Regions from separate parts of the Marinobacter sp. V032 genome, predicted to be linked through region 1. Evidence: predicted binding sites of a transcription regulator. Region 1 holds the regulator's gene; each other region holds the start of a gene.
What was found. Region 1 encodes sigma-54, which starts transcription at its own class of promoters, with help from an activator protein. Its sites were predicted from a motif close to ANTGGCATNNANNTTGCTNT; they were not measured.
Positions count from the first base shown of each region.

Region 2: ACUN9X_RS16815 (circularly permuted type 2 ATP-grasp protein) is a predicted target of sigma-54. The motif match lies at 4,385-4,404, and genes of this name have one in related genera.
Region 3: glnA (glutamate--ammonia ligase) is a predicted target of sigma-54. The motif match lies at 2,097-2,116, and genes of this name have one in related genera.
Region 4: ACUN9X_RS12655 (flagellar basal body rod protein FlgF) is a predicted target of sigma-54. The motif match lies at 1,012-1,031, and genes of this name have one in related genera.

Region 1 covers NZ_JBQXYE010000001.1:1,881,460-1,887,193, reverse strand. Annotated here, with positions in the region: gene lptC (LPS export ABC transporter periplasmic protein LptC) at 1-348, shown strand, start outside; gene lptA (lipopolysaccharide transport periplasmic protein LptA) at 326-877, shown strand; gene lptB (LPS export ABC transporter ATP-binding protein) at 877-1,602, shown strand; gene ACUN9X_RS08655 (RNA polymerase factor sigma-54) at 1,907-3,457, shown strand; gene hpf (ribosome hibernation promoting factor) at 3,577-3,885, shown strand; gene ptsN (PTS IIA-like nitrogen regulatory protein PtsN) at 3,915-4,382, shown strand; gene rapZ (RNase adapter RapZ) at 4,453-5,343, shown strand; gene ACUN9X_RS08635 (HPr family phosphocarrier protein) at 5,340-5,609, shown strand.
Region 2 covers NZ_JBQXYE010000004.1:211,934-217,667, reverse strand. Annotated here, with positions in the region: gene ACUN9X_RS16835 (hypothetical protein) at 1-109, shown strand, start outside; gene ACUN9X_RS16830 (LysE family translocator) at 122-778, shown strand; gene fdxA (ferredoxin FdxA) at 872-1,195, opposite strand; gene mutS (DNA mismatch repair protein MutS) at 1,451-4,057, opposite strand; gene ACUN9X_RS16815 (circularly permuted type 2 ATP-grasp protein) at 4,482-5,734, shown strand, end outside.
Region 3 covers NZ_JBQXYE010000001.1:1,250,347-1,256,080, forward strand. Annotated here, with positions in the region: gene ACUN9X_RS05735 (DUF4124 domain-containing protein) at 1-295, opposite strand, end outside; gene glnA (glutamate--ammonia ligase) at 541-1,944, opposite strand; gene typA (translational GTPase TypA) at 2,487-4,298, shown strand; gene pip (prolyl aminopeptidase) at 4,402-5,367, shown strand; gene dtd (D-aminoacyl-tRNA deacylase) at 5,605-5,734, shown strand, end outside.
Region 4 covers NZ_JBQXYE010000002.1:231,884-237,617, forward strand. Annotated here, with positions in the region: gene ACUN9X_RS12650 (flagellar hook protein FlgE) at 1-946, shown strand, start outside; gene ACUN9X_RS12655 (flagellar basal body rod protein FlgF) at 1,072-1,830, shown strand; gene flgG (flagellar basal-body rod protein FlgG) at 1,945-2,733, shown strand; gene flgH (flagellar basal body L-ring protein FlgH) at 2,781-3,455, shown strand; gene ACUN9X_RS12670 (flagellar basal body P-ring protein FlgI) at 3,452-4,549, shown strand; gene flgJ (flagellar assembly peptidoglycan hydrolase FlgJ) at 4,558-5,622, shown strand; gene flgK (flagellar hook-associated protein FlgK) at 5,628-5,734, shown strand, end outside.

The DNA.
Region 1 (5,734 bases):
ACGGCGCACATGCAGGAGCCCCGTGCCCGCATGATTGATACCCAGTCAGGCCAACCCTGGACACTGCGCGCTGACGAAGGCGATTATCAGCTCAACGAGGATGTAGTCGATCTATCCGGAAACGTTGTCATCACCCGCACCGTCGGCGGCAGCACTGAAAGCCAGCTTAAGACCGAGAGCCTGACACTGGATAACAAACAACGCATTGTGCACACTGATGCACCGGTCGTGATGACTGACCCTAGCGGCGTCACCCGTGCGACCGGCATGAAAGCATGGATTGATGAGCGGATCGTAGAGCTCAATTCACAAGTGGAAGGACAGTATGAGTCGTCATCACCGCGCTAAGCGCCTGGCAGCCTGCACTCTCACCGCACTGACCATCGCAGCAGCGAACACCCCGGTCTTTGCCTTTGACCTCAACTCTGACAGCCCGATCAAAGTGAGCGCTGACAAGGCAAGACTGGACGACGGCCAGGGCCGCGCCGTGTATACGGGCGATGTCGTCGTCCGTCAGGATGCCACTGAATTGACTGCAGACAAGGTCGTTCTGATCCGAACTGACGGCCTGCTTGACCAGATCGAGGCCTTTGGCAAGCCGGCTCACTACACCCAGCCAAAAGCCGGAGAAACGGCCGCAACGGATGCCGAGGCGGAAAAGATTACCTACATGGCGGGCGAAAACCGTATTCTGTTCGAAGACAAAGCCGTAATTCGCCAGGCCGGCAACGTATTCAAGGGTGAACGCATTGATTACGATACGGCGAAGCGCATCGTCACGGCCGAAGGTAGTCGAAACGGCGAGAGCAATGGCCGGGTCGAGATGGTCATTCAGCCCAACAAGGTTAAATCAGATGGCAAGGGGGACGGCAATTAATGGCTATTCTCCGCGCCAGCAATCTCGCCAAGAGCTACAAACACGTCAATGTTGTCAAAGATGTGTCACTGGAAATTCGCAGCGGGGAAATCGTCGGTTTGCTGGGCCCTAATGGCGCGGGCAAGACCACCTGCTTTTACATGATTGTCGGCCTCGTCAATGCAGACAAAGGCCGCATCAACATTGACGACAGGGATATCACCCCGCTACCGATGCACGGTCGCGCTCGCGCAGGTATCGGATACCTGCCCCAGGAAGCATCGGTTTTTCGCAAGCTCACCGTGCACGACAACATCATGGCGATTCTTGAAACCCGCAGCGCACTCAGCCGCGCTGAACGGGAGTCGCAACTGGAAACCCTGCTTGAAGAGTTCCATATCACCCATATTCGCGACAGCCTCGGCATGGCCCTGTCCGGCGGTGAGCGACGGCGAGTCGAAATTGCCCGGGCACTGGCCATGGAGCCTGCATTTATTCTGCTTGACGAGCCTTTCGCCGGCGTTGACCCCATCTCCGTCAGCGACATCAAACAAATCATTCGCCATTTACGGGACAAAGGCATCGGTGTACTGATTACCGATCATAACGTGCGGGAAACGCTCGATATTTGTGAGAATGCCTACATCGTGAGCGGTGGGCACATTATTGCCTCCGGCCATTCCGACGACATCCTCTCCAATCAGCAAGTTAAAGAGGTCTACCTTGGCGATGAGTTCAGGCTCTGAGCCACAGGGTTCACAGCAGATGAATAGCATGTCAGGCTGTCGCATAATGCTGCAGGGCGGGTAAACTCAACAGGGGATGCAAAACGTCGCACGCGACGGTCAGGCGGAACCTGAATTTTCGAAAAAGCGGAACCGTTTCAGCTCAGGCATTGTCATTGGCATATCCATAGCAGTAAACTTCGGCAAAGAATTTGCTTGTTCTGCCAAGTCGCCACTTTGCAACACTTTTTTCCTGGCCCCGCATGATGTCGGGTGCGACCTGGCCCGAACACACCAAGTAGCCAAGGGTGACGGGAATAAATCGATGGTAATGAAAGCTTCGCTTCAGCTGAAGCTCGGTCAACAACTCACGATGACCCCGCAACTGCAACAAGCCATACGCTTGCTGCAGCTTTCGACGTTAGATCTCCAGCAGGAAATCCAGCAAGCACTGGAATCCAATCCTATGCTGGAAACCTCGGAAGACGATGACAACTCCCCTGAACACAACCAGGACGACGAGCGCGGTGAAAATAACACCGACTCCGATCACAGCGCCGATGACAGCACGCCCGATCAACCTGAGCCCACGATGCCGGAAGATCCTGAATGGGAAGCACCCTCGGACGAACCGGACTGGCTGAAGGAAACACAGGCTGATATCCCCGAAGATCTGCCCGTCGACACGGCATGGGACGATATTTACCAGTCTGCTCCGGCCCCCGCATCGCGTGGCGATGACGATGACGACTCCGATTTCGAATCCCGCAACTCCCCTGCGGAGACACTGCAGGATCACCTGCTCTGGCAATTGAATCTGACCCCCATGAGCGAGCGGGACCAGGCTATTGCCCATGCCCTGATGGATTCGGTTGATTCCCGCGGCTACCTGACTACCTCTCTGGATGACATCCACTCCGGCCTGTCCGACGACGCTGACGAAGACCCACTCGAGCTTGATGAGGTCGAGGCTGTGCTGCGCCGCCTCCAGCACTTTGATCCCCCGGGCGTGTTTGCTCGCGATTTGCAGGAATGCCTGCTGATCCAGCTTGGTCAACTCCCTCCGGATACCCCGTGGCTTCCACAGGCACGCCTTGTAATCAGTCACTACATCAACCTGCTCGGCAATCGGGATTATGCCCAACTGCTGCGCAGGAGCCGGTTGACGGAGGAGCAGCTCAAAGCGGTGCTGGCGCTGATCCAGACCCTTACACCACGTCCGGGCGATGCATTGGACAGCGTAGAGCCTGACTATGTGGTGCCGGATGTCGTGGTCACCAAGGTCAAGGATCGCTGGCGAGTTGAGCTGAATCCTGAAATTGCACCACGCATTCGTGTCAATGCGGGCTATGCTGCATTAATAAAGCGAGCAGATTCCAGCGCCGACAACACCTATATGCGGGATCAATTGCAGGAGGCGAAGTGGTTCATAAAGAGTCTTCAAAGTCGCAACGAGACGCTATTGAAGGTGGCAACGCGCATTGTTGAACATCAGCAGGGCTTTCTGGATATCGGCGAGGAGGCCATGAAGCCTCTGATTCTGTCGGATATTGCCCAGGCAGTGGGCATGCATGAGTCCACAATATCCCGTGTAACGACACAGAAATACATGCACACTCCGCGGGGAATATTTGAGCTGAAGTACTTTTTCTCCAGCCATGTCAGTACCAATGAAGGTGGAGAGTGTTCGTCTACTGCAATCCGTGCCATGATCAAGAAACTGGTAGCGGCAGAGACACCAAAAAAGCCGCTCAGCGACAGTAAAATTGCCACATTGCTCGGCGAGCAAGGCATACAGGTCGCGCGCCGCACAGTCGCCAAGTATCGGGAAGCGATGCATATACCGCCGTCCAACGAGCGGAAGCGGCTGGTCTGAAATTGACGCCTGCCCCGGGTGAGACTGGGCAGCAAAGGATTCAAAGCGTTCGTCACACGACGAGCACCGTTTGCCAGGCGGACAACCCGCTCTGGCACTCTCGACAACAGGAGAAGCCTATGCAACTCAACATCTCAGGTCACCATGTCGAACTCTCACCCGCTCTGAAAGATTATGTCGATGGCAAGTTCGAAAAACTCGAACGTCATTGCGATGACATCACAAATTGCCAGGTCACTTTATCCGTTGAGAAGCTTCGCCAGACCGCAGAGGCCACTCTTCACGTCGTCGGTGGCGAGATTCACGCAAAAGCCGAAGACGAAGACATGTACGCAGCGATCGATTCGCTGGTAGACAAACTTGATCGACAGCTCCTGAAACACAAGGAAAAGACTGTCGCCCGAATGCACGGCGCCGGTCACCGGTAGTCGTTTTATAACAGGAAAGCATTCCATCCATGACGGAAACAGCACTGACAATCACCTCAATCCTGGCTCCCGAGCTCACCCTTTGTGGTGTGCCGGGAACCAGTAAGAAGCGAATTCTTGAGCTGATAGCGGAACAGGTCACCCGCCAGCATCCCGAGCTCGAGGAACCCCAGATTTTTAATAACCTGGTGTCTCGCGAGCGACTGGGAAGCACCGGAATCGGCCAGGGCATTGCTATCCCTCATTGCCGGCTTGAAGGCTGTCAGGGCGTTATCGGTGCATTGATAACACTTGAAGAAGGTGTTGCCTTTGACGCCATCGACAATCAGCCCGTCGACTTGTTGTTCGCACTGATTGTTCCCAAGGAAGCCACCAGCGAACACCTGGAATTATTGAGCCAGCTTGCCGAAAAATTCAATGACCGCTCCTTCTGCGAGAAGCTACGGCGCTGCGAAACATCAGCGGCGCTGTTCGATGCGATGACTCAAACGGCCTGACATCGCCTTCAGCCCAAAACAGAGACCAATCTTCAGTGATTGAGGGTCACAGACTCAATAAAGGCTCCCTATGAAACTCATCATCGTCAGCGGGCGTTCCGGCTCCGGCAAAAGCACCGCTCTTCATGTGCTGGAGGATCTCGGCTTTTACTGTATCGACAACCTTCCTATTGGCCTCCTTTTTCCTTTGACCGAAGAGGCAGAAGGCACCGAACTCAAAAAGGTGCGTAATATTGCCGTCAGCATTGATGCCCGGAACCTGTCTGCAGAAATCGCCAATTTCGAAGCCATCCATGAACGCCTGAACAAGGCCGCCATGAAAGTCGAGCTGGTCTTCCTGGACGCCACGGACCAATCGCTGCTGCAGCGTTTTCACGCGACACGACGCAAGCACCCGCTGAGTGATGGCAGCACCTCGCTGCGCGAAGCCATCGCCGATGAGAAGCGTTTACTGGAGCCATTGGCCCGTCTCGCCGACCTGCACATTGATACCACCGAGCTCTCGATGTACGAGCTCAGAGACATGATCAAACAGCGCGTTGTCGGGCGGCGTGAACAGGATCTAGCCCTGCTGTTCCAGTCTTTCGGCTTCAAACACGGCGTACCGGTAGACTCAGATTATGTGTTCGATGTTCGCTGTCTACCCAACCCCTACTGGGACACCAGCCTGCGGAAATTCACCGGCGCCGACGCCGAAGTTCAGACCTTTCTCGAGGCACAACCCGCCACGATAAAGATGCTGGACGACCTGACGCGCTTTCTTGAAAACTGGCTACCCGCATTTCGCAGCAGCAATCGCAGCTACATGACCATCTCTATCGGCTGCACCGGTGGCCAACACCGATCGGTGTATATCTGCGAAAAGCTGAGCGCCTATTTTCGTGAAGACTACGCCAACATTCAGGTGCGCCATACCGAACTACCTCACCTGAACGCAACGTCACCCCAGGACCCCGCATGATCCGCTCCACCATCACGATCATCAACAAGCTGGGCCTTCACGCCAGAGCCGCAGCAAAACTGGTCACTACCGCTTCCGCCTATGAAAGCTCAGTACACATCCTCAAGGGTGACCGTGAAGTTGACGGCAAAAGTATTATGTCGGTGATGATGCTGGCCGCCAGCCGCGGCACCGATATCACGCTGATAATTGATGGTCCTGACGAGCAGCAGGCACTTGAGGCTCTAACAGCTCTGATAAACGACTATTTCGGGGAAGGCGAGTAGTCCAAACGGCCTGAATAAGGAATCTGGCGGGTTTCACCTATACTGAATTCTCACGTCTGCAACGTAAGTCCGCTATAATAAATAAATTTCCGGAGCGGCTCCGCCCGATTCTCCAACCGCCGTCA
Region 2 (5,734 bases), on a different contig from region 1:
ACCCGTACTCGATCTGCTGCGGGAAGAGGGGTATCTTGAGGCTCTGTTGCGCCGCCGTCTGACGCCTTTTTACTCGTCTGCAGCGGTTAAAAAAATACTCGCTGACTGACGTGAGGTGGATGTGCCGAGTACCGAACTGTTCTGGACGTTCCTGATCGCTATATCGCTGCTGACGATAACCCCCGGGGTGGATACGCTGCTGGTGATGCGCAATACTGCCAGAGGCGGTCTTAAAGACGGCGTGATGAGCAGTTTCGGTATCTGCAGCGGTTTGTTCGTGCACGCGACCTTGTCAGCGGTCGGCATATCACTGATTCTGCTGCAGACCGCATGGGCGTTCGCACTTCTGAAATGGGTGGGCGCGGCGTATCTGGTGTGGCTGGGTATTGCCAGCTTGCGCCAGGCTTTTAGCAAGAAAGCCGATCACACACCTGTCCGTAATGAACCTGCAACCGCTTTGCCGGCAGCCGGCGACTACCGCCCATGGCGCTCGTTCCGTGAAGGGCTTCTGTCCAATGTACTGAATCCCAAAACCGCGCTTTTCTACATGGCGTTTCTGCCCCAGTTTATTGACCCGCAGGGCGCTGCTTTCAGCCAGTCGATTGCGTTGGCTGCGGTGCACTTTGTACTGGCAATGGTCTGGCAAACTGTGGTGGCTGGAATGGTTCTGCACTCCCGTCGCTGGGTGGCGCGGCCGGGCCTGAAACGGCTGATGCATGGGTTGACGGGTGGCGTCTTCGTAGCGCTGGGCGCCAGGCTGGCTGCAACGCAGCCGTAGTTTATCCCGTGCCGGGGGTTGAATTCCGGCCATAAAAAAACGGGAAGACACCTCAGGGTGCTTCCCGTTTTTTATACGGTCGCTGGTCGCGGCTTACCGTTCCAGATACTGGAGTTTGTCGGTCTTGCCGTCCCACTCAGCCGCGTCAGGCAGGGGATCTTTCTTTTCAGTGATGTTGGGCCACTTGCCAGCCAGATCCGCGTTGATTTCGACATAGGCTTCCTGGTCTGCGGGCAGCTCGTCTTCGGAGAAAATGGCCTCCGCAGGGCATTCTGGCTCGCAAAGCGCGCAATCGATGCACTCGTCCGGGTCGATGACCAGGAAGTTTGGACCTTCATAGAAACAGTCTACCGGGCAGACTTCCACACAGTCGGTGTATTTGCACTTGATGCAGTTATCTGTAACGACGAATGCCATGTTTGGGTTCCTGCTTTTCCGATCAATCTCATCAGTCAGCGTCAATTAAGTCTGCGGCAAAAATCCGGCATCCGGGATGCGTGGCCGCGCTTACTGCGCATTATTAATTTTCGAGCGGTATTGTAGGGAGCGGTCCACCAAGTAGCAAGCTTGGTGCCGCGCAACTTTAAGGCTCTTTTATTATAACGATATAGAAGCAGCGGTTTACGCCCCCTCTCGGGGGCCGAACTTGCAAACGACGCTGCAGGCGTTGAATTAAAGCTGGTTTTTAAGCTCGTAAAGCTGGTTTAGCGCCTCCCGCGGCGACAGGCTATCCAGATCAAGCGACGCCAGCGCCTTTTCGACAACGCTGGGGCCGGCACTGGCAAACATGTCGGCCTGATGGCTGGTGTCGCGGGCGCTGGCTTTTCGTGTGGCTGGTGCCGGGGTTACCGGCGTCGCACTGCCTTCCAACCGCTTGAGCTGTTGTTTGGCGTTGGTGATGACGCTCTGGGGAACACCGGCCAGCTTGGCAACCTGAAGCCCGTAGCTCTGGCTCGCCGGACCTTCATGGACATTGTGGAGAAAGACAATGCTGTCGTCATGCTCGGTCGCGGTCAGATGCACGTTAACCGCCAGCGGCAACTGGTCGGCCAGTTGGGTCAACTCAAAATAGTGAGTCGCAAACAGCGTATAGCAGCGCACGTCTTCGGCGAGCTGTTCGGCTGTGGCCCAGGCCAGGGACAGGCCATCAAAGGTGCTGGTGCCGCGGCCGACTTCGTCCATCAGAACAAGACTGTTTTCTGTGGCGTTGTGCAGGATGTTGGCGGTTTCGGTCATTTCCACCATGAATGTTGAGCGGCCACCGGCGATATCGTCAGAAGAGCCCATCCGGGTAAAGATGCGATCAACCGGTCCGACAATAGCCCTGTCCGCCGGGACAAAACTGCCGGTATAGGCAAGCAGCGCGATAAGGGCGACCTGGCGCATATAGGTCGACTTACCGCCCATGTTCGGGCCGGTAATCACCAGCATGCGGCGTTCGTTGTCGATCAGCAGATCGTTCGGCACGAACGGTTCATCGAGCAGCTGTTCGACAACCAGATGCCGGCCGGCTTCAATGTCCATGCCGGGCGCGTCGGAAAATTCAGGCGCGGCCAGTCGCAGGCTGGTGGCCCGTTCGGCAAAGTTGCTCAGTACGTCCAGCTCGGCCAATGCCTGGGCGGTTTCCTGGAGCGGGGCCAGTTCCGAGGCCAGCGTTTCGAGCACCTCTTCATAGAGTGCTTTCTCCCGGGCGAGGGCTCGGCTTTTGGCGCTGAGGGCCTTGTCTTCAAACGTCTTGAGTTCGGGCGTGATGAAGCGCTCGGCGTTTTTCAGGGTCTGACGCCGGATATAGTCGACCGGCGCCTGATCAGACTGGGCGCGGCTGATTTCGATGTAATAGCCATGAACGCGGTTGTAGCCGACTTTCAGTGAGCTGAGGCCCGTGCGCTCTTTTTCTCTGGTTTCGACATCAAGCAAGTACTGGCCCGCGTTCTCGCTGATGTTGCGAAGTTCGTCCAGCTCCTCGTCGAAGCCCTCGCTGATAACCCCGCCGTCCCGGATCACAACAGGCGGGTTTTCGATGATGGAGCGGGATAGCAGATCAGCCAGCTCCGGGTAGGTACTCGCGGCATCCCGCAAGGTGTGGACTCGCGGTGAATCGACGGCTGTCAGTGCGGTCTGCAGATCGGGTAGCAAAGCAAATGCGTCACGCAGTCGGGCAAGATCCCGTGGCCGTGCCGAGCGCAGTGCCACGCGAGACAGAATCCGCTCGATATCGCCGACGGATTTCAGCAAATCATGCACCGGTTCGTAATGAAAGCCATCAAGCAGAGCGCCAACTGCCTGCTGGCGTTCGAGCACGGTGGTTGTGTCGCGCAGCGGACGGTTAAGCCAGCGTCGAATCAGGCGGCCACCCATGGCGGTCGCGGTGCGATCCATCACCCAGGCCAGGGTGTACTGCTGGCCGCCGGTGAGGTTGGTGTCGATTTCGAGATTGCGTCGGCTGGCGGCATCCAGAATCACCGCATCTTCCCGGCGCTCGCGGGAGAGTTTACGGATATGCGGCAGTGCCGTGCGCTGGGTTTCGCGTGCGTACTGCAGCAGGCAACCGGCAGCTGACAGCGCCTGTGTCAGATCCTCGCAGCCAAAACCAGTCAGATCGCGAACCTGCAATTGTTGGGTGATCACCCGTTGGGCTGTGTCCCGCTCGAATAACCAGGGCCCTTGACGGCGTACACCGGTGAAACCTTCCAGAATGTCTGCGAACGGAAAATCTTCGCTGATCAGAATTTCAGCAGGGCGCAGGCGTTGCAATTCACCCTGCAAGGATTCGACGCCGCTGAATTCGGACACGCAGAACCGGCCACTGGAAATATCGAGCGATGCCAAACCAAAGTCTTCCCGATGACTGGCAATGGCAACCAGCAGATTGTCGCGGCGGTCTTCCAGAAAGGCCTCATCGCTCAGTGTGCCTGGCGTGACAATGCGTACAACCTGACGTTCGACCGGCCCCTTGCTGGTTGACGGGTCACCAATCTGCTCACAAATGGCGATGGACTGCCCCTGGCGCACCAGCCTTGCGATATAACCTTCCGCCGCATGATAAGGCACACCCGCCATAGGAATCGGCTGACCGCCGGATTGCCCGCGTGCGGTGAGCGTGATGTCCAGCAACTCTGCCGCCTTTTTGGCGTCGTCATAGAACAGCTCGTAAAAATCACCCATCCGGTAGAACACCATTTCATTGATGTGCTCGGTTTTGATTTTCAGATACTGCTTCATCATTGGCGTGTGCTGGGACAGGTCGGTGGGGGCTCTGTCCTTCAGGACTTCCGTCATTCTCGCTCCGGTTCTGGGGCTGGCTGGGTGTGCGTTGGTGCGGGGCATGGCACTGTCAGCATAGGTCTGTGCAGCCTGTGAAAGCTGGGATATGGCCCGCGTCAAATGCGCCCAATGTTAACACGGGCGATTGGGCTGCAACATGCAAAAAGAAACGGGTCTGTCGCGAGCGAACTCGCATAACAGCGGGTAGCAGCTACGCTTGATAATAAAGAGGCCGAGCGTTTCGAGGTGCGACCTGCGTTGGCGCAACGCAGGTGTTACCGGGAAAAACACCGTTTGCTTCGATTGTGATGATGCGCGAATGGCGGATGCTGTTATGGGGGGGATGGCATCCCCTTTGCTGGATGTCCAGAGACGACGCCCTTGCCGAACTCCTTCATGGAGCTAAAGCGCACATCAATCCCAATGCGGGGAATGCACTATGAACGAACCCATCGTACTCAATGCCTACCGTCCTTACCCCGGGTGTTATGACGAACTGGTGGATGACGGCTGCCAGGCACGATCACAAGCCACGGCCGTCGCGCGGTTCATCGCGCACAATGGCGCTGATGAACTGGTACGCCGGCAAGCACAGCTGGATTCGACGATAGCAGCTATGGGCATATCATTTACCGTCTATTCCGACAGCCAGAATATTGATCGAGCCTGGCCGCTGGATGTGGTGCCCCGGGTTATTTCCGCAGCGGACTGGGAGAAAACCAGCAATGGCCTGAAGCAGCGTCTGCAGGCACTGAATATGTTTATCAATGATTTATACAACGACCAGAAAGTCATCAAAGACAAGATTATTCCTGGCGAGCTGGTTCTGAAATCGAAGAATTTCCTTGCGCCCTGTCAGGGCATCAAACCGGCGCACGGCGTCTGGGCGCACATCTGCGGCACTGATCTGGTGCGCGATGAAATAGGGCGGTTTCTGGTGTTAGAGGATAACCTGCGGGTGCCTTCCGGTGTCTCCTACATGCTGGAGAACCGGACGGTCATGAAGCGGGTGTTCCCCGAACTGTTTGCCGAATCAACGATTGGTCCGGTCGACAACTACCCGTCACGGCTCTGGGAGATGCTGGCCTCATTATCGCCACGCCAGGACCTCACGCCGGTAGTGGTGGTACTGACGCCAGGCATTTACAACTCGGCCTATTTCGAACACAGCTTTCTGGCGCAGCAGATGGGCTGCCAGCTGGTGGAAAATGTCGACCTCTACGTCGATAACGACATCGTGTATATGCGCACACTGCAGGGGCCACAACGCGTCGATGTCATCTACCGGCGGGTAGACGATGTATTCATTGATCCGGAGGTTTTTCGCAAGGATTCGACGCTGGGGATTCCCGGCGTTATCCGTGCCTGGCGGGCCGGAAATGTGGCCATTGCCAATGCACCGGGTTCGGGTGTGGCGGATGACAAGGCGGTCTACGCATTTGTGCCGGATATCATTCGTTACTACCTGAGCGAAGAGCCGCTGATTGAGAACGTTCCGACCTATCTGTGTATGGATGAAAAACAGCGTGAGTATGTGCTCGCCAATCTCGACAAGCTGGTGGTCAAGCCGGCTAACGAGTCCGGCGGTTACGGTATTCTTATTGGCCCCCGGGCAAATGACGAAGAGCGAGCTCAGTTCGCCACTGCAATTCGTGAAAATCCCCGTAATTTTATTGCGCAACCGACACTTAA
Region 3 (5,734 bases), 630 kb from region 1:
CGCTATGGAACGCGCTGTTATTTTCAGGCGCATCAAATGAAACCCGGTTGTATGCCTTGCCCTGATCCTGCTCCTGTTTCTTTTTGGAGTCTTCCACCATCTGTGGCACTTCGTCCGGCTTTGGCAGTGTGACAGTCGTGACAGGCTTCACTTTAATGGTTTTTGCGCCGGGGCTGGCCTCGTCAGAATAGCTGACGTTGCCCTGGGCATCGGTGTGCTTGTATACCTCGGCGTAGGCGCCAAGGCTGGCTGTCATCGCGATGCTGAATGTCAGAAGCTTTATTGTATTTTTCACGGAACCCTCCATTGGGGGAATTCTCCAAGTTGTAGCAGGCCTGTAAGGATTATTGGCAAGAGGGGGATTGGATTGCAACTTTCCTGACCCTAAATGGTATTAATGGCTGGTAAGGTTTTGTAATTGGCAGCGTCACTGGAGCGCACTATCGGTGTAGCAACAAAGCACGGGGCCGGAAATAAAAAAACCCCGCGGTTAGGCGGGGTTTTCTGTGTGTACAGGTCTGTTAACCCGAAATATCGTGTTTAAACAGAGTAGTACAGTTCGAACTCGACCGGGTGAGTGGTCATGTTCAGGCGCTCAACTTCAGCGCGCTTCAGATCAATGTAAGCACTGATCATGTCTTCGGTGAATACGCCGCCGCGAGTCAGGAACTCGTGGTCTTCTGCCAGGCAGTCCAGCGCTTCCTGGAAGGTTTCCGCAACCTTAGGAATGTTCAGCGCTTCTTCTTTTGGCAGGTCGTACAGATCCTTGTCCATGGCATCGCCAGGGTGGATCTTGTTCTGGATGCCGTCCAGGCCGGCCATCATCAGTGACGCAAATGCGAGGTACGGGTTCGCTGATGCATCAGGGAAGCGTACTTCGATACGGCGCGCTTTCGGGCTGTTCACGTATGGAATACGGATCGAAGCTGAGCGGTTACGAGCCGAGTAGGCCAGCATGACAGGTGCTTCGTAGCCTGGAACCAGACGCTTGTAGCTGTTGGTTGAAGCGTTGGTGAAGGCGTTGATGGCCTTGGAGTGTTTGATAATGCCGCCAATGTAGTACAGCGCCATTTCGCTCAGGCCAGCGTAGCCGTCACCAGCAAACAGGTTCTTGCCATCTTTGTTCAGAGACATGTGAACGTGCATGCCTGAACCGTTGTCGCCGACAACCGGCTTCGGCATAAAGGTCGCAGTCTTGCCGTATGCGTGTGCAACGTTGTGCACGCAGTACTTCAGGATCTGTACTTCGTCAGCCTTTTTGACCAGCGGGTTGGCGCCAACGCCAATTTCGCACTGACCTGCAGTACCGACTTCGTGGTGGTGAACCTCAATTTCCAGACCCATGGATTCCATGGCAGAGCACATGGCGCCACGCAGGTCGTGGAGGCTGTCTACTGGTGGAACAGGGAAGTAACCACCTTTGACGCCAGGACGGTGACCAATGTTGTTGCGCTCGAAATCTTCGCCAGAAACCCAGGCGGCTTCCTCGGAGTAAAGTTCGTACATTGCGCCGTTCATGTCAGTCTTCCACTTCACAGAGTCGAAGACGAAGAACTCGGGCTCAGGGCCGAACAGTGCGCCTTCGGCGATGCCGGTAGACTTCAGGTACTCTTCTGCGCGACGGGCAACAGAGCGCGGGTCACGCTCGTAACCTTGCATGGTAGAAGGCTCTACGATGTCGCAAGTCAGGTTCAGAGTGGTTTCTTCGGTGAACGGATCGATTACGCCGGTGGAATCATCTGGCATCAGGATCATGTCGGATTCGTTAATGCCTTTCCAGCCAGCAATAGATGAGCCGTCAAACATCTTGCCGTCAGTAAAGAAGTCTTCATCGATTTCTGAGGTCGGCATAGTGACGTGTTGCTCTTTGCCGCGGGTATCAGTGAACCGCAGGTCAACCCACTTCACTTCGTGTTCTTTAATCAGGTCAAGCGTCTTGGACATTGTGCATGCTCCGTAAAGTTATCCCGCTTCAGCGGGTGCATTCATGTTCGTATTGCCGGATGGGTCAGGGTCACTGATATCCGATTTTTTCAGGAGGTCGCAGCTTATCAAAAGCCTCTGCCACTTACCTGCAAATTTATCCTGACTTCTTCAAAGCAATCGCCTTGCCAATTTTTGGTGCTGCCCTGCAGAGGCCGCTGGGAGCGGCATCCGGCTCAACTCTCGACGTCTGACGGCAATATTTTGGTGCAACGCAGAAGGTAGTCCGCACTAATGTGGTGCGCTTTTGATGCATAATGCTCGTTTATGGTGCGGTTTAAGGTTTGGAAGTAGGCGTTTTTCTTCATATTAACGGCATGGACTTTTAGATATACTACGCGCCGCCTCATTTGCACCCTGGTCTGTAAAGTTGTTCAGGGGTGTAGGTACCGCCCGGTATCGGATAATGGGTTCACTTTACGGATTTGAGATGGCATGTGAGAGGCTTGGCCTCCCTTAAGACCCTCTCAGGTCAAAAGAAAGCATGCCGCAGGACTATTGTTGTGATTGAGAAGCTTCGTAATATCGCCATTATCGCCCACGTCGACCATGGTAAAACCACGCTTGTAGATAAACTGCTGCGTCAGTCTGGCACTTTGGACCGGAAAGAGCTCGAAAGCGAGCGCGTAATGGACTCCAATGACCAGGAAAAAGAGCGCGGCATTACCATCCTGGCCAAGAACACGGCGTTGAAGTGGAACGACTACGACATCAACATTGTTGATACCCCTGGCCACGCCGATTTCGGTGGTGAGGTAGAGCGGGTCATGAGCATGGTGGATTGTGTGCTGCTGGTGGTTGATTCCATCGACGGCCCGATGCCGCAAACCCGCTTCGTGACTCAGAAAGCATTTGATGCCGGTCTGCGTCCGATTGTTATCGTTAACAAGATCGACCGTCCGAGTGCGCGCCCGGATTGGGTTGTCGATCAGGTGTTTGATCTGTTCGATAACCTGGGTGCCACGGATGAGCAGCTGGATTTCCCGATTGTCTATGCCAGCGCCCTGAACGGTATTGCAGGTCTGGATCACGAAAACCTTGACGATAATATGGATGCCGTATTCCAGGCGATCGTCGATCACGTGCCAGCACCGGATGTCGATCCTGAAGGCCCGTTCCAGATGCAGGTTTCCCAGCTGGATTACAGCAGCTTCCTGGGTGTCATCGGTATCGGTCGTATTTCGCGCGGTAAGGTGCGGACCAACATGCCCGTCGCAGCAATCGGGGCAGATGGCAAGAAGCGTAATGGCCGAATCCTCAAAATTATGGGGCACTCCGGTCTGCATCGCGTAGAAGTTGAAGAGGCGCAGGCAGGCGATATCGTCTGTGTGAGCGGTATGGACGAGCTGTTTATTTCCGACACCCTGTGTGATCCTGCCAATGTAGAAGCGCTGCCCGCACTGACTGTAGATGAGCCGACTGTATCCATGACCTTCCAGGTCAACGATTCGCCGTTTGCTGGCAGGGAAGGCAAGTACGTCACCAGTCGTAACATCAAGGAGCGGCTTGAGAAAGAGTTGCTGCACAACGTTGCGCTGCGCGTTGAAGATGGTGAAAGCGCGGATAAGTTCAAGGTATCAGGCCGCGGCGAATTGCACCTGTCGGTACTGATCGAAAACATGCGTCGCGAAAATTTCGAGCTGGCGGTTGGTCGGCCGGAAGTGGTCATTCGCGAAGTGGATGGCGAAAAGCAAGAGCCCTATGAAAATGTCATCGTCGACATTGAAGAGCAGCATCAGGGCGCAGTAATGGAGCAGATGGGTCTGCGCCGGGGCGATCTGACCAACATGGTGCCGGATGGTAAAGGGCGTATGCGTCTTGATTACACTATTCCTGCACGTGGCTTGATTGGCTTCCGCAATACCTTCCTGACCATGACGTCGGGTACCGGTATTCTGACGTCCACTTTCAGCCATTATGGACCGATCAAGCTGGGTGATGTGACAAGTCGCCAGAACGGCGTATTGGTCTCAATGGCAACCGGCACTGCGTTGACGTACTCGCTGGAAACGCTGCAGAGCCGAGGCAAGCTGTTCCTTGATCCTGGTCAGGAAGTTTACGAAGGCCAGTTGTGTGGTATTCACAGCCGTGAAACCGATATGGTGCTCAACCCGACCAAGGGTAAGAAGCTCGACAACATGCGAGCGTCTGGCAAGGATGAAGTGATTAGCCTGGTACCACCCATCAAGTTCACCCTCGAGCAAGCGCTTGAGTTCATCGATGATGACGAGCTGGTGGAAGTAACGCCCAAGGCGATTCGCCTGCGCAAGAAACTGCTGACTGAAAGCGAGCGCAAGCGTTCGAACAAGAAGTAAGAAGCATCGCAGGTAACAGGAAGGGGCAGATCATTCGTGGTCTGCCCCTTTTTTTGTCCACTTCAGCTAAACTCCGGTTAAATCCATTCGCCGGAATCTCTCCATGCTTGCCCTGTATCCCGAAATCAAACCCTATGCCCAACATCGCATTGCGGTTGATGCCCCTCACGAACTGTATCTGGAAGAAAGCGGGAATCCGGATGGCATACCGGTAGTCGTGGTGCATGGAGGTCCAGGCGGCGGCTGTGAAGATTATTATCGTCGTTTTTTTGATGCTGAGCGCTTCCGGATCATTCTATTTGACCAGCGTGGTGCAGGTCGCTCTACGCCACTGGCTGAGTTGGAAGGCAATACCACCCAGGCGCTGGTTGAAGACCTTGAAACGATTCGCCGGTTTCTCGGTGTGGAGCAGTGGGCGCTATTTGGCGGGAGCTGGGGCTCAACCCTGAGCCTGGTTTATGCCGAAACGCATCCGGAGCGTGTGCTTGCGTTGGTGCTCCGGGGGATTTTTCTGTGTCGCCCGCGAGACATTCAGTGGTTTTATCAGGAAGGCGCCAGCCGGGTTTTTCCGGACTATTGGCGTGACTATCTTGCGCCGATACCGACCGAGGAGAGGAGCGATATGGTCGCGTCCTACTACCGTCGGTTGACCAGTGATAATGAGTTGGTGCAAATTCAGGCAGCCAAGGCCTGGTCGATATGGGAGGGGCGCTGTGCAACGCTGCACCCCAATCCCCGGGTTGTTGAGCGCTTTGGTCACCCGCATGTTGCCATCGCACTGGCACGTATCGAGTGCCACTACTTTATGAACAATGCCTTTCTTGAGCCCGATCAGATCACCCGGAATGCGGAGCGGCTTAAAGGTATCCCCGGTTACATCGTGCATGGCCGATACGACATGGTCTGTCCGCTTGATAATGCTCAGGCGCTCAGCGATGCCTGGCCTGAGGCCGAGCTCTCGATTATACGAGATGCCGGCCATTCCTCTTCAGAACCCGCTATTGTTGACGCGTTGATGCAGGCCTGTGAAGCGGTTTCCGCCCGTTATGGCAGTGAAACGACGCGTTAGATCGCTCGGCACTCGCTGGAGTTATGGCATCCTCTGATGTGTTGGCGTCAGCTTTAGTTCGTTTCTTTGTCTAATTATGTAACCTCGACTTGCCGCTCCCGTCATCGGTCATTAGACTCTTGCAATCATTAACGCGCTGTCATTGAATGGCCACGCGTTAATCTCGCTGCGAAGACGGAAACTTCGGGTGATTGCGGTGAGTTAATCATGACAATAAGTAACCTCCGGGAGCACTGATTGAAAGGACTGATTCAAAGGGTTGAGCGAGCCGACGTGAATGTCGGTGGTCAATCTGTGGGTCGAATTGGCAAGGGGTTATTGCTCTTCGTGGGTGTCGAACGGAATGACACGACTTCTGATGCTGCAG
Region 4 (5,734 bases), on a different contig from region 1:
GGTGGGTGTGCTGAGCGTGACACTTGATCGGGACGTCGCGATGACTGCAGCGGCAACACCGCCATCGACTTCGACTGTATTGGATGGAGTTACACCGTCGGCCTTTACCTCCAATACGTTTGATCCTGACGATCAGAAAACCTACAACCACGCCACCTCAACAACGATCTATGACAGTCTGGGCAACTCGCACGTGATGACCCAGTACTACGTGAAGGAGCCCAATAACGGCGCCAATCAGGGCAATAGCTGGTCGCTGTATGTTCAGATCGACGGTGAGAACGTGGGTGATCCCCCAAATACCAGCGGTGAGCCGTCGCTTGCCCGGTATGACCTCAAGTTCACTGAAGATGGCACACTTGAAAGCGTGAACGGCTCGATCGACAAGGAAATTCTGATTTCCAACTGGACGCCGCTGGATGCGAACGGGCAGCCTAACGGTGCCGATGGTCCACGCCTGGTGGCGAACGGGGGGCAGACTCCTATCCCTGATCCCCCGGTCAGCTCAAACTTCACGCTCGATCTGGATGACACCACGCAGTTTGGTAGTGAATTTGCCGTCAATGATCAGCGCCAGAATGGCTATACCACGGGTCGATTGTCCGGCCTGGATGTCTCGACTGAAGGGGTGCTGTTTGCCCGTTACTCAAACGGTCAGTCCCAAACCCTGGGGCAGGTTGCGTTGGCCAGCTTCCGCAATACCGAGGGTCTGGCACCGGTGGGGGATACCAGCTGGGTAGAGACTTTCGAGTCCGGTCAGCCGATTATCGGCTCGCCTGATACCGGCACCCTGGGTTCAATTGCCGCGAGTTCGGTTGAAGAATCCAACGTCGATCTGTCAGCAGAGCTGGTAAACCTGATCATTGCCCAGCGCAACTATCAGGCGAACGCCAAAACCATCGAAACGGCAGACGCTGTAACCCAGACAATTATCAACCTGCGATAAGCGCAGTTCCCTTCTGATAACGATAACCACGGGTCTCGAGGCCCGTGGTTATCGTCTTTTCTAATACTGGCACGACTTCTGCTTATTCACTCTTATTGAGTCAATAATCCGGCAGGAGTTTTCCTATGGATAAAGCGGTATTTATCGGCATGTCCGGTGCCAAGCAGACCATGCTGGCCCAGCAGGCCCATGCGAACAACCTCGCTAACGTGTCGACTACCGGCTTCAAGCGGGACTACGCGCAGGCCCGGAGCATGCCCGTTTACGGTGAACACTTTCCAACACGCGCCTATGCCATGACTGAGCGGCCGGGCACCGATATGTCTGCCGGATCGCTAATGGAAACCGGACGGAAACTTGACGTTGCGGTTGGTGGTGACGGCTGGTTATCGGTGCAGTCCCAAAACGGCGAAGAGGTGTATACCCGTTCCGGCAGCCTAAGCGTGGATGTGAACGGCATCCTGCGGACCTCATCCGGTGAACCGGTTATCGGTAATGGTGGTCCGGTCGCATTGCCACCCTACGACAACCTGCTGATTGGCTCGGACGGCACGGTATCCATTGTCCCGGTTGGCGGCCCGCCAGACCAGCTGGTGGAGGTTGACCGGCTCAAACTGGTCAACCCTGGCAGAGAGGCAATGGAAAAAGGTGTTGACGGTTTTATGCGTCTCAAGCTGGGGGAGGTTGGTGGCGCGGGCCAGGTAGCACCTCTGGATGCCACTGTCAGGGTTGAATCAGGATTTCTTGAAAGCTCCAACGTCAACGCGGTGGAGGAGATGATTTCCAATATGGAATTGGCCCGCCAGTACGAAATGCAGGTCAAGGTCATGCAGACCGCCAAGTCGAATTCCGACGCAACGGCACGGCTGTTGCAGAACCTCTGATAACAGAATCTGAAACGGTGACGGTTTCTGAAAAGCGGCAAATGTTCGCCGCATTAACCTCCGACACCGCTCATTACCGGGATTGACGCACTATCCCGACGAGGAGAATGAACAATGCATCCAGCACTTTGGGTTAGTAAAACGGGCTTGAGCGCCCAAGACACCAACATGACCACGATCTCCAACAACCTGGCGAATGTGAATACCACCGGGTTCAAGCGCGATCGGGCGGTGTTTCAGGACTTGCTTTATCAGGTCAAGCGTCAGCCCGGTGGCCTGTCAACCGAGAACTCCGAGCTGCCTTCCGGTCTTCAGTTGGGTACGGGTGTGCGGGTGACGGGCACTGCCAAGCAGTTTACCCAGGGCAACCTGCAGGTAACCGAGCAGCCGCTTGATATGGCGGTTAACGGTCGTGGCTTTTTGCAGGTATTGCTGCCTGATGGCGAAATTGCCTACACCCGCGACGGTCAGTTTCAGTTGAACTCTGACGGTGATGTGGTGAATGCCAATGGCTATCCGCTGGAACCCAACATCAATGTACCCGATAACGCCACGAGCATCACAATCGGTACGGACGGCACGGTTTCGGCGGTGATCGAGAATCAGGCTGCGCCGGTCCAGTTGGGCGACATCACATTGGTGAACTTCGTCAATCCGCAAGGTCTGCTGGCGGTGGGTAACAACCTCTACCGTGAAACCAATGCCAGTGGTGATCCCCAGGAAGGTGAACCGGGTATCGGCGGGCTCGGCACGATCGAGCAGGGGATGACAGAGTCGTCGAACGTTCAGGTCGTTGAGGAACTGGTCAATATGATCACCACTCAGCGCGCCTATGAAATGAACTCCAAGGTGGTGTCGACAACCGACCAGATGTTGCAGTTCATTACCCAGAATATCGGTTAAGGCATGAGCGCGGGCAACGAGTCCCGGGTTAACGGAGGATCATCCAGATGCATTCAACACTAACGCCAATTATCGTCTTCGTGCTGGTGCTGCTTCAGGGCTGCGCGGCTGCGACGCGTCCCCGTGCCGTGCCTGACGATCCGGCTTATGCGCCGGTCAAGGCGCAGGCCATGTTGCAGCGTGACCGCTCCTCCGGTGCGATTTACCAGACCTCCCGCAACTTCAATTTTTACGGTGACACTGTCGCGCTCAATGTTGGCGATATTCTGATGGTGACGCTTGAAGAGCAAACCAAAGCCTCCAAAAACGCCGATAGCAAGATCACCAAAGATAATGATGTCGATTTTAACAATGGCGCAATCCTGGGTCTCAACAAGCTTGGCCTGGAAACCAATGTAAGCATGGAGCGGGATTTCGAAGGCAAGGCAGAAGCTGATCAGAGCAACAGCCTCGCCGGCAGCATCACCGTCACGGTCACAGAAGTCTATCCCAACGGTATTCTGCGCATCCGTGGTGAGAAGTGGCTATCCCTGACCAATGGCGATGAATTTATCCGTTTGACCGGGCTGGTGCGTCCACAGGACATCACCCCGGACAATACCGTGTCCTCCAACCGTATTGCCGATGCCCGCATTGGCTACGGCGGGACCGGTGATTTTGATCAGGCCAACCGTATGGGCTGGTTGTCGCGGTTCTTCAACAGTGAGTGGTTTCCGTTATGAACGGCTTGAGAACGATCGTCGCATTCTGTCTTCTGGCGTTGGTTGCCGAGCCGTTGCTGGCTGACCGCCTCAAGGACATGACCCGGGTGCAGGGTGTGCGCTCCAACCAGTTGGTGGGTTACGGTCTGGTGGTCGGGCTTGATGGCACCGGTGACAAGGCGCCATTTACTGACCAGACGTTCCGGAATTTGATGAACCAGTTTGGCGTCACCATGCCGCCGGGCGTGAATCCCAAGTTGAAAAATGTCGCGGCGGTGACCGTTCAGGCCAGATTGCCTGCGTTCGCCAAGCGCGGTCAGGAAATCGACATTACCGTTTCCTCTATCGGTAACGCTGAAAGTCTGCGTGGTGGTGCTTTGTTGATGACGCCGCTCAAGGGCGCTGACGGACAGGTATATGCGCTCGCTCAGGGAAACCTTGTCGTGGGTGGTTTTGGCGCATCAGGTGCTGACGGTTCCAAGATTACCGTTAACCTGCCGAGCGTTGGCCGGATTCCCAATGGCGCCTCGGTGGAGCGGGAAGTGCTGTCGCCATTCAGTCAGGGAGACACCATTACCTTTGATCTGATGAGCCCGGACTTCACTACCGCACGCCGGGTGGTGGAAGTGATTAACGGCACGCTGGGGCCCGATATGGCCTACGCCCACGACGCCACCTCGATCTCTGTGAAAGCGCCCAGGGATCCGTCGCAGCGCGTCAGTTTTCTGTCAGTGCTCGAGAATCTTGAAGTATCGCCCGCAGAAGGCGTCGCCAAGGTCGTGATCAATAGCCGCACCGGCACGATTGTGATCGGGCAGAACGTTCACGTCAGCCCTGCCGCAGTTACTCACGGCAACCTGACGGTGACCATTGAGGAAAACCCGGTCGTCAGCCAGCCCAACGCCTTTGGTCGTGGCGACACAGTGGTCACTCAGGAATCGACAATTACGACCACCCAGGAGCCGTCGCGGATGTTCAAGTTCGGACCCGCAGTCACGCTGAATGACATTGTGCAGGCTGTTAACCAGGTGGGCGCTGCCCCCGGCGATGTGATGGCAGTGCTGGAAGCGCTTAAACAAGCCGGTGCACTGCGCGCCGAGCTGATCGTGATATAGGTCGCGCCATGCAGGATTCACGTCTTCAGCAAGCACAGATTTACAACGACTTCGGTGGCCTGAACGCACTTAAAACCCAGGCGCGCACAGATAAAAGTGCTGCCCTGAAAGAAGTCGCCAAGCAGTTTGAAAGTCTGTTTCTGTCCGAGATGGTGAAGTCCATGCGGAAGGTGAATGACGTGTTCGCCGAAGGCAATTATCTGAATACCAACCAGTCAAAATTCTATCAGGATATGTTTGATAACCAGCTGACCCTGTCAGTCAGCGAGCAGCAGGGTTTTGGTCTGGCAGAGGTGCTGGAACGCCAGATGTCACGTCAAATTCCAGGAATGACGGCTGAGGGTGTCAAAACCGGCAAGCACAGGGCCACGCTGGCGGATTACGATCGCAGTCTGCCTTCGCTGTCACCGAAACTGCCGGCACAGGTTGAAGAAGTCCGCAAGCTGGCAAATTCAGAAGCGTCAGTCACAGCCACAGGGGCAGATGCCTCTGTGAAAATGTCGAACACGGCGAGGCTTCCAGCCCAGTTTGATTCACCCGAGCATTTCGTCAAAACACTGTTGCCGATGGCGGCTGAAGCCGCAGGTGATAGTGGTATTGACCCTCGGGTAATGGTGGCTCAGGCCGCGCTTGAGACCGGCTGGGGCAAGCACATGATTGAGGGCTCTGAAGGGGAGCCAAGCTTCAACCTGTTTGGCATAAAGGCAGACACCCGTTGGGACGGCGGCGCTGTCGATATTATGACGACGGAATACCGCGAGGGCGTGCCAATGAGCGAGCGGGCAGCGTTCAGAAGTTACGATAGCTACAGCGCAAGTTTCAGCGATTATGTTGAATTCCTGAATCGCAATCCTCGATACCGGGATGTGCTGGAAGCGGCGGATCGACCGGAAGAATTCGCTGATCGTCTGCAGGCGGCGGGCTACGCCACCGACCCGAACTACGGCGCAAAAATACGCAGCATCATGAACAGCGACACGTTTGACGCATTTGATACCGCTACCGGGGAATCGCTTTCAATGAATCCTCTGTCGTTTGGTTTCAACCCACAAAGCACTGGTAACGAGGAGTAATTCTGATGGCAGGCCTGATCAATATTGGTTTGTCCGGCATTCTCGGACACCAGAGCGCGCTGAATACAACCGGTAATAATATTACCAATGCCAATACGCCCGGTTATAGCCG